4 regions of the Neobacillus pocheonensis genome follow, and region 1 is predicted to be linked to each of the others. Evidence: predicted binding sites of a transcription regulator. Region 1 holds the regulator's gene; each other region holds the start of a gene.
What was found. The regulator Rex, encoded in region 1, represses fermentation and respiration genes when NADH is low (regulators of the CRP and FNR family bind a similar motif). The targets are predictions, from matches to a motif close to TTGTGAAATATTTCACAA.
Positions count from the first base shown of each region.

Region 2: ABES02_RS18600 (AtpZ/AtpI family protein) is a predicted target of Rex. The motif match lies at 1,168-1,185, and genes of this name have one in related genera.
Region 3: hcp (hydroxylamine reductase) is a predicted target of Rex. The motif match lies at 1,412-1,429, and genes of this name have one in related genera.
Region 4: ABES02_RS09765 (DoxX family membrane protein) is a predicted target of Rex. The motif match lies at 1,016-1,033, and genes of this name have one in related genera.

Region 1 is NZ_JBCNAD010000013.1:54,775-56,981, reverse strand. Features, by position in the region: gene ABES02_RS07410 (YhbD family protein) at 1-503, opposite strand, end outside; gene ABES02_RS07405 (redox-sensing transcriptional repressor Rex) at 622-1,275, opposite strand; gene moaC (cyclic pyranopterin monophosphate synthase MoaC) at 1,303-1,800, opposite strand; gene ABES02_RS07395 (ABC-F family ATP-binding cassette domain-containing protein) at 1,977-2,207, shown strand, end outside.
Region 2 is NZ_JBCNAD010000033.1:92,203-94,409, forward strand. Features, by position in the region: gene ABES02_RS18595 (S8 family serine peptidase) at 1-1,036, shown strand, start outside; gene ABES02_RS18600 (AtpZ/AtpI family protein) at 1,328-1,552, shown strand; gene ABES02_RS18605 (ATP synthase subunit I) at 1,555-1,929, shown strand; gene atpB (F0F1 ATP synthase subunit A) at 1,952-2,207, shown strand, end outside.
Region 3 is NZ_JBCNAD010000034.1:33,431-35,637, forward strand. Features, by position in the region: gene hcp (hydroxylamine reductase) at 55-1,350, opposite strand; gene ABES02_RS19285 (Hsp20/alpha crystallin family protein) at 1,544-2,029, shown strand; gene ABES02_RS19290 (YppG family protein) at 2,068-2,207, opposite strand, start outside.
Region 4 is NZ_JBCNAD010000019.1:27,557-29,763, reverse strand. Features, by position in the region: gene ABES02_RS09770 (homoserine dehydrogenase) at 1-697, shown strand, start outside; gene ABES02_RS09765 (DoxX family membrane protein) at 1,055-1,549, shown strand; gene ABES02_RS09760 (YfhD family protein) at 1,659-1,847, opposite strand; gene ABES02_RS09755 (YfhE family protein) at 1,951-2,085, opposite strand; gene ABES02_RS09750 (TIGR01777 family oxidoreductase) at 2,201-2,207, opposite strand, start outside.

The sequences.
Region 1 (2,207 bases):
CCTAGCTTTCTGGTAATCAAAAGCTCGCAGCTTTTTTGCTTAATTAACCCTGAGTTATCCTTTAATACTTGCAGCAGCATTTTCCCCTCATCCAAATTGATTTCTCCAGACTGCAGTAGTTTTTCTAAAACATAAACTTCAAGCATTCTGGAAAAATTAAATTTTGGACCGTCTTGGTCATTTTCTAAGTAGAAATTCATTACCGCACCCGAAACAATGTTACGTTTTATTAACTCGTCTTTTTCAAGTTGTAAATCACTTAGGCTAGGAGAAAACATATCAGCAAGTTCATCTAGTGATAAGTTTTCTTTCATTGTTTGAATTTTGTTGATTCTTTCTAGGATTTTTTCTTTTGGAAAGAATGTTTCCTGCCCCGTAAACGTGGATTTCCGTACAAACCATTCCTCCGGGATGAGATCCTTTCGCTTCCATCTATACAACTGTCCATAGGATATTCCCGCCAGCTCTAATAATTCCTTCTTGGAAATTAACTCCTCGCTCATTTTGAAAACCCCTTTCTGTGTAATAATGTAACATAACACTGTTACGTTGTAAAGATACGTTTGTTTCGTCCGATAAAAAAAGGGCCTTCCGCAGGTTTGCGAAAAGCCCTCTATCTCTTTATTCTTCAATTTCATCCGTTGGGTAGTGCTTTAAAAAGTAAATAAGTGATTGCAGCTCGACAGCCAAGTCGATGTGATGAACACGAATTGCTGGCGGAAGATTTAACCTGGCAGGGGTGAAATTTAAAATCCCTTTTACATTCGCTTTAACCAGTCGATCCGTAATCATTTGAGCAACCTGTGCCGGTACCGTTAAAATCGCCACTGATATACTGTGGTCCGTTAACACCTTTTCCAATTCATCCATATGATAAACCGGTACTTCGCGAATCATTGTTCCCATTTTTGCAGGATCCACATCAAAAGCACATTCTATTTTGGTATTATTATTTTTCAAAAAGTTATAGTTTAAAAAAGCCGTACCGAGATTACCAACCCCGATTAAGGCAACCTTGGTTAGTTCATCTTGGTCCAATGTTTTCCTAAAGAAGGATAATAAATAATTCACATTGTATCCATAACCCTTTTTCCCTAAAGCCCCGAAGTAGGAGAAGTCCCTCCGAATGGTAGCCGAATCAACCTTCACCGCTTCACTTAATTCTGCTGATGAAACCCTTTGTTTACCCGAAGAATGCAGGTTTTTTAAAAATCGATAATAAAGGGGCAGCCGTTTGGCTGTCGCCTGTGGTATTTTCATCGTTTCATTGCTCATAATCTCCTACCCCCCGCATCAATTGTTTTATTTAACTCGTTCTGTCCGCTTAAAGTCGCCATTTTTACCGCCAGTTTTCTCTACTAAATAGGTTGGCCCGATGACCATTCCTTTGTCAACCGCTTTACACATATCATAAACAGTTAAAGCACAGGCGGATGCTGCTGTTAGCGCTTCCATTTCAACACCTGTATTTCCCTTTGTTTTAACATAAGCAGCAATATGTAATTGATAGTTATCGTTAATGTCCTGTTCCCATGAGAAGGAGATATTTACTCCCGTTAATGGAATCGGGTGACACATTGGAATGAGATCCCATGTCTTTTTCGCCGCCATAACGGCTGCCACCTGAGCTACCGCTAAGACATCGCCTTTTTTCATTTCATTATTTGTTATTTTTTCAAAAATTTCTTTGCTGACCGTAATACTGGAATGAGCAAGCGCCGTACGTGCCGTTTCAGGCTTATCGCTAACGTCGACCATCTTGGCTCTGCCTTCTTCATTAAAATGAGTAAATTCTGCCATATAAACAATCCTCCGTTTAAATCATACACTATTTTTCTTTATATGTCTGTGAAACTTTGAACTAATCGTACAATTTTTTGGCATTAAAGTATTAATAGTCCTGATAACCTGCCTCGCTTTATTGCCGGACCTATAGGAATACGGTAAACTATTTATAGTAATAGAGGTGAATTTTAATGATTTTATTGCAGGTTAATCAACTACAAAAATATTATGGTGCTGACCTTATTTTATCGAATATAAAACTAGAATTACAAACGAGAGACCGCGTTGCCCTAGTTGGACGCAATGGAGCCGGCAAATCAACGTTGTTAAAGATTATTGCCGGCCATCTGTCACATGATGGCGGAGAAATCATCAAACCAAAAGATGTGACCATCGGCTATCTAGCGCAAAATACTGGGTTA
Region 2 (2,207 bases), on a different contig from region 1:
TGAGCTGACCCTCCCGGTCGGAGCACTCACGAAGTGTGACGGAGTCTTTTTGAAAAAAGAATTAAGTAAGCGAAGTATCATGGCACGCCTAGAGGTTACCGAGGAAGTGGATCGTCTTGCGGATTTTAGTTCACGGGGACCGGTGACGGGGACGTGGGAGATTAAGCCGGATATTGTGGCGCCAGGGGTGGCGATTAATTCGACGATTCCGGGCGGATACCTGAGTTTGCAGGGGACGAGTATGGCGGCGCCGCATGTGGCCGGGGCTTGTGCGTTGATTAAGCAGGCGCACCCGGATTGGACGCCGGAGCAAATTAAGGCTGCTTTGATGAACACGGCTAAGCCGTTAAAGAAGGCCGACGATCTCTATCGCACGTATGAACAAGGAGCGGGCCGGATTCAGGTTGATGAAGCGGTTAAGGCGGAATCACTTGTAACCCCTGGCTCTATCCATTTTGGAAAATTTACAGACAATCATGACCAGCATAAGACCTTTTTACACATTGAAAATACAAGTAATCACGCCACTCGCTACACCTTCGACATTCCACACCAAGTTGACGGACTCAGCTGGAGGTTCCCGCTTGCGTTTACACTTGAGCCAAAGGAGACAAAGGATATCACGGTGGAGCTAATGGTTGACCCCGTCCTTTTCAAAGGAAAGGTCCAGGATGGTTATTTGAGTTTGCACGCTGGGGCAGACACCGTTCAAATTCCGTATCTTTATGTGCTGGAGGAACCTAATTATCCGCGGGTCATGGGATTTGATTTTGTCGTCGGCGACAAACCGGGGCAGTATCGGTATGAGGTGTATTTGCCAGGCGGAGCGGAGGAATTTGGGATTGCCCTTTTTAACCCGGAGGATTATCGGTTTGTGGGATTCCTTGATTCGGGCTTTAATCTCAAAAAGGGGCAGATTCAAAAAGACCTCGCTAGCGAGCTGCTGCCACCAAAAGGAACCTATATTGCTAAAGTATTTGCGAAAAAGGCAGGCCGGGAGGATTTTATTGAGGCGATGATTACAATAGCAAACTAAGATTATTTCCCGAACTTTCTGAAAACATTGTTCACAAAATAGACACAAAAGGGTCAAAAAATCTTCATTATTTGCAATACAATTAAAGTGATATAAATCACATCTGGATGGAAGAATTTTTGGGAAATTGTTTGTGGCATATTTCACGTAAATTCATTGACATTGACAAGTCGCTATTGTATGCTAACAAAGGGTGTAAATGATAGGGTTTTCACAATATTGATACATTTTTTTTGTGTATTAAATTGCCTCTTACCCGCTTGACATTCTCTTGGAGAGAGGATCGATAGTATGCGTCAAAATAACCGCAACCCATTTCAAGCAATGGCTTTGATGTCCGCAATTGTCTCCCAGTTAGTCGGTTCCATTCTCATAGGTATATTTGCAGGAAGATGGCTGGATCGACATTGGGGTACCGAGCCAATTTTCTTAATAGTCGGATTGTTGATTGGACTTGCAGCAGGAACCTATTCCATGCTTCTTTCAATCCGCCATTTTTATTCAGGAGAAAAATAACGATGCCAGATTTTCGAAAGATGTACAACAGGCAAAAGAAATGGATTTTTTACTTGTTGTCCATTTATGTTCTTGGCTGGGGTTTTACCGATTACAAAACAATGTTTTTAGGACTGATTCTTGGGACTGTGTTCAGCTTCCTGAATCTTTGGTTATTGGTGCGGAAAACTGAAAAGTTCGATAAGGCTATTTCAGAAGGGAAAAAAGTACGCTCTCTAGGGTCGCTGCAAAGAATGGCGACAGCTGGAATCGCAGGCGTCATCGCTTTACGATACCCTGAGTATTTCCACATCATTGGTGTAGTGATAGGACTAATGACATCCTATATTGTCATTATGATAGATTATTTTTACCATGCATTGCATGTACATAAATGAATGGGAAGCGAGGTGAGTTTATATGCATCATGGAGCTCCTGAGTTTGAATTTATGGGTCTATGGTTTAATGGTGCTAATATCCTGATGATTACAGTTGCAAGTTTAGTTGTTTTTCTTATTGCCGTGCTTTCTACCCGCAGGCTTGCAATGAAACCAACAGGAATGCAGAACTTTTTAGAATGGGTGCTTGACTTTGTCAAAAGCATCATCAACAGCACGATGGATTGGAAGGAAGGCGGCAGATTCCACGTCCTAGGGCTAACGCTAATTATGTATA
Region 3 (2,207 bases), on a different contig from region 1:
TACTTTCCTATTAGCCAAATTAAACCGCAGCCAAACATTGGCTGCGGTCATTTTTTATTTTACTAGTTGAAGCATTTCTTCCATATCCTCTTGGGCAGTTCCAATTAATTTTAGATTAAACGTATCTTGAAGGACCTTTAAAACTCCTTCTGAAATAAATTCAGGCGGTTTTGGTCCAATGCGGATATCCTTAATGCCTAAACTGAATAATCCTAAAAGGATCGCTACGGCTTTTTGTTCAAACCAGGATAATATGATACTTACTGGCAGATCATTCACTTCGCAGCCAAAGGCATCAGCAAGCGCTGAGGCAATTTTTACAGTCGAACCGGAATTATTACATTGTCCCAAATCAATGTAGCGAGGAATATTGGTTCCTGGAACAACACCGTAATCGACGTCATTGAATCTGAATTTTCCGCATGATGTTGTTAAAATAACTGTCTCCCGAGGAAGTGAAGTCGCAAGTTCACGGTAATATTCGCCGCCTTTTCCAGGTGCGTCACAGCCTGCAATTACAAAGAAACGCTTGATTTTACCCGCTTTTACAGCATCAATCACTTCAGGGGCAAGTCCAAGCACGGTTTCATGATGAAAGCCAGTAAGTAAAGTTTCATCTGAGTCAATTGCTGCTTCAGGCAGCTCTAATGCTCTCTCGATAAGTGGAGTAAAATCATCATTAACAATTTTTTGGACATTTTCAAGGCCAGCTACTTCGTAGCTGAACATGCGATCTGCATAACTTCCCTTAATTGGCATTACACAGTTAGTTGTGGCTAAGATTGCTCCAGGGAATTTTTCAAATAGGCGGCGTTGGTCATACCATGCTTTCCCTATGTTTCCCTTTAAATGAGAATATTTCTTTAATGCTGGATATCCATGTGCTGGAAGCATTTCAGAATGTGTATAAATATTGATTCCTTTACCTTCTGTTTGCTTCAATAATTCCTCTAATGCAAATAGATTGTGTCCAGTAACGACAATACATTTTCCTTCAATTTTGTTTTGACTTACGCGAACCGGTTCTGGTATTCCTAAAAGATTTGTATGTGCTTTGTCCAGCACATCCATAATACGAACAGCTGATTGCCCTACCTTCATTGCCATATCAATATGTTCCTGAACATTGAAGTTAGAATTGGTCAATGTCATATATAGTGCTTCATGAGTAGTTGCATCAACAAATGCATCTGTAACCCCGAGCTGGTTAGCATGTGTGCGATAGGCCGCGATGCCTTTTAATCCAAAAATAATCGTATCTTGTAAACTAGCAATCGTTTCGTCTTTTCCACAAACACCAACAACCGTACATCCGCCGGATGGGGTTTGTTCACATTGATAACAGAACATTTTTATTCCTCACTCTCGTACTGATTACTTCTTAAGCATACAAAAGAAATATCATCCATTAATGTGACCTAAATCACATTTCTAACAGTTGTAAAAAATCGTTCACAAAATTGTTTTACAAAATAGGAGGGCACCTACCTAATAATGATTGCATATGATATCGTGTGAAATTTTCGAAAGTGAGGGTATCAAAATGACTTCAAAACTGCCTAGTGATAAAAATGATAATAATAAAAAGCCTGTACCTGAACCTTTTCGTGAAATAGTGAAAACAATGAATGATTTCTTCACTGAAAAACCGATTAGGGGGTTTTTACAATCGATCGACGAGTTCTTTAAGCACCCATTTCCTTCAGGTGGGGGCTTCCATGTCGAAACAGTAGAAACAGGTAATGAATATATTATTACTGCTGAACTTCCGGGTGTAAAAAGAGAGCAGATCCATCTAAATATGACAGGAAACTATTTAACCATCTCTGTTGAAAATAATCAGATTGAAACACATGAAGATGAACATAACCATATTTACTCCCGTAAATTAATGAAGGAGCAATCATCAAGAACCATATCCCTGCCACATTCGATCAATGAGAAGAAGGTAAAAGCATTCTATCGGGATGGACTTCTACAAGTTCGAATTCCACAGGAAAAAGGAAAAATTATTGAAATAGAAGACTAGAAAACATGAAAAGACGGCTTTTTCAGCCGTCTTTTTCATTATGCTTTAAAGAATCCTCCAAAGCCTTTTACAAGCGAGGAAACTTGATTGACTGCATTCATCATTTGACCTGCAGTATTCATCATTTTATTAAAATCAACTGATCCATCCTGTGACTTAAATGAATTCATAAATGATT
Region 4 (2,207 bases), on a different contig from region 1:
AGCACAAAAAAATGGCTATGCCGAAGCAGATCCAACCAATGATGTCGAGGGTTTTGATGCTTTTTACAAAACGATGATTCTCAGCCGAATTGCTTTTGGGGAAGAACCGAATTGGCAGGAGGTTGAACGTGAAGGGATTACATCCATCACAAGTGAATTAATCGGAGCAGCCGAAAAATTAGGCTTAAGATTTAAACATCTTGCAAGTATTAGTAAAGAAGGAAGTCAAATAAAGGGAACAGTTAAACCGGTACTTGTCGGGAATGAGAATCCTTTTTATCATGTAGAAGGCGTTGAGAATGCTGTTAGTCTTCATTCGGATATTGTTGGCAGAATCACCCTTCAGGGCCCTGGAGCAGGGATGTTTCCTACAGCAAGTGCGGTTATTGAAGATTTGGTTTACGTCAGCCAAAACGATGCAATAAAAAGAAGTTTCAAATCAACTGCATCAGCCGCTGTTGAGCAAAGTAAAGTGCAGCCAAAAGAGTTTTGGTTAGTAACTGGGCTGGCAAAAACTTATTCCAATCCTTCAATTACTTGGATTGATGAAGTCTCAAAAGGAGTATTTGTCATCAAGGCTTCAAAAAAGGATTTAGAGAAGCTAGTCAAACAACAAGAAACGATTTTTTATTTTTCAATCCTCGGCGAATATGAACCTGCCATTGCCTCAACGGAAGAAAAAGTATCTGCTTTATAAAAGAAACACTATAAGAGCATCTAAATAATTTGGATGCTCTTTTTTATCCACATTTTTATCCACATAAAAAGTACACTATTATAAGTGCTCCACATTGTTATTCACACTATCCACAACTCAGCGCTTTGGGTTCACATTCTTTTCATATTTCTAATATTAATATGTTAAAAAACTGTGAAAGTCGTTGTCATTTTTTATAGAGGAGCGTATATTAAAAGTGTAGAGAAGATAGTGAAAGAATTCACAAACTTACTCTACAAGAAACAGCTAGCTGAACCACCCCGAATTAAAAGGGGAAGTAAAAAATCATGATTAAACTTGTGAAGAATTTCGCAAGAAAAATAGGAGATGATTGTGATGAGATGGTTCAAAACCCCTCAAGCAGCAGTTGTATGGACAGTGATAAGAGTATGGCTTGGATTACAATGGATTGAGGCAGGCTATCATAAACTTACAGGTGGATTTGATGCAGGCGGCTTCCTTAAAGGAGCATTGGCAAATGCAACAGGGGAACATCCTGCAGTGCAAGCTTGGTACGCAGACTTTTTACAACAATTTGCAATCCCAAACGTTCATATCTTTAACGTATTAATTCCTTGGGGAGAAATGCTTGTCGGTGTAGGATTAATCGTGGGCTTAGCAACTATTCCAGCATTAATCGCCGGTGCATTCATGAACTTTAACTTTATGTTGGCAGGAACAACAAGCACAAACCCAATACTTTATACAGCAGCCATGATTCTTTTATTCGCTGGAACTGGTGCTTACTACTTCGGACTTGACCGATATGCTGCACCATTTATCAAAGGCTATTTCAAAAAAGGTAATGCCAAAAATGTTAACCTGAATTAGCTTTACCGAGTTCTAAAATATACCTCTCCTTTTGAGTTCAATGAATAAACTTATTTCCCCCTTTCATTATAGTAAAGAAGCAGGGCAAAACCTGCTTCTTTTTTAGGGATTATTTTCTATTTCGATTTTGAACTCGCTGGTTAGCAGCATTAGCTCGTGCTAATGCCTCGAGGTCAGCTCCATCAGCCATCTCTTTAGAAAACTCAACATCAATACCATCTGATTTCATGTTCTTTGGCACCTGTGGAAGTGAAGCCTTGTTTTTATCTCGTGAACCATGCCCGCGTGAACGACCCATTACAAAAAACCCCTTTCAACTGTTAACTAGTGAGAGCAAAAAGTGCTCTCTATACTAGTTTTAACAATTTGGAAGGGGTCCATTAATGGAAATTTCTTTAAAATTAAAGCTTTGTTTTTCTGTCTGAATAGCCGCCTGCGCGGTCTGCCATTTTAAATTCGCGTTGATATGATACCTCTTGCATACTTGATAAAGTGTATTTCCCTCTATCCTTATCCTTTTTCTTCTTTTCAGCCATTTTGCTCATTCCTTTCAACATATTTTGTTAATCGTCATCAAGCTTAGTGGTAAAAATTTAGCACTTTATGTACTTAATTCCATTTTTACCTTTTAAGAAAGGAATGATACTGATTTTAAGAA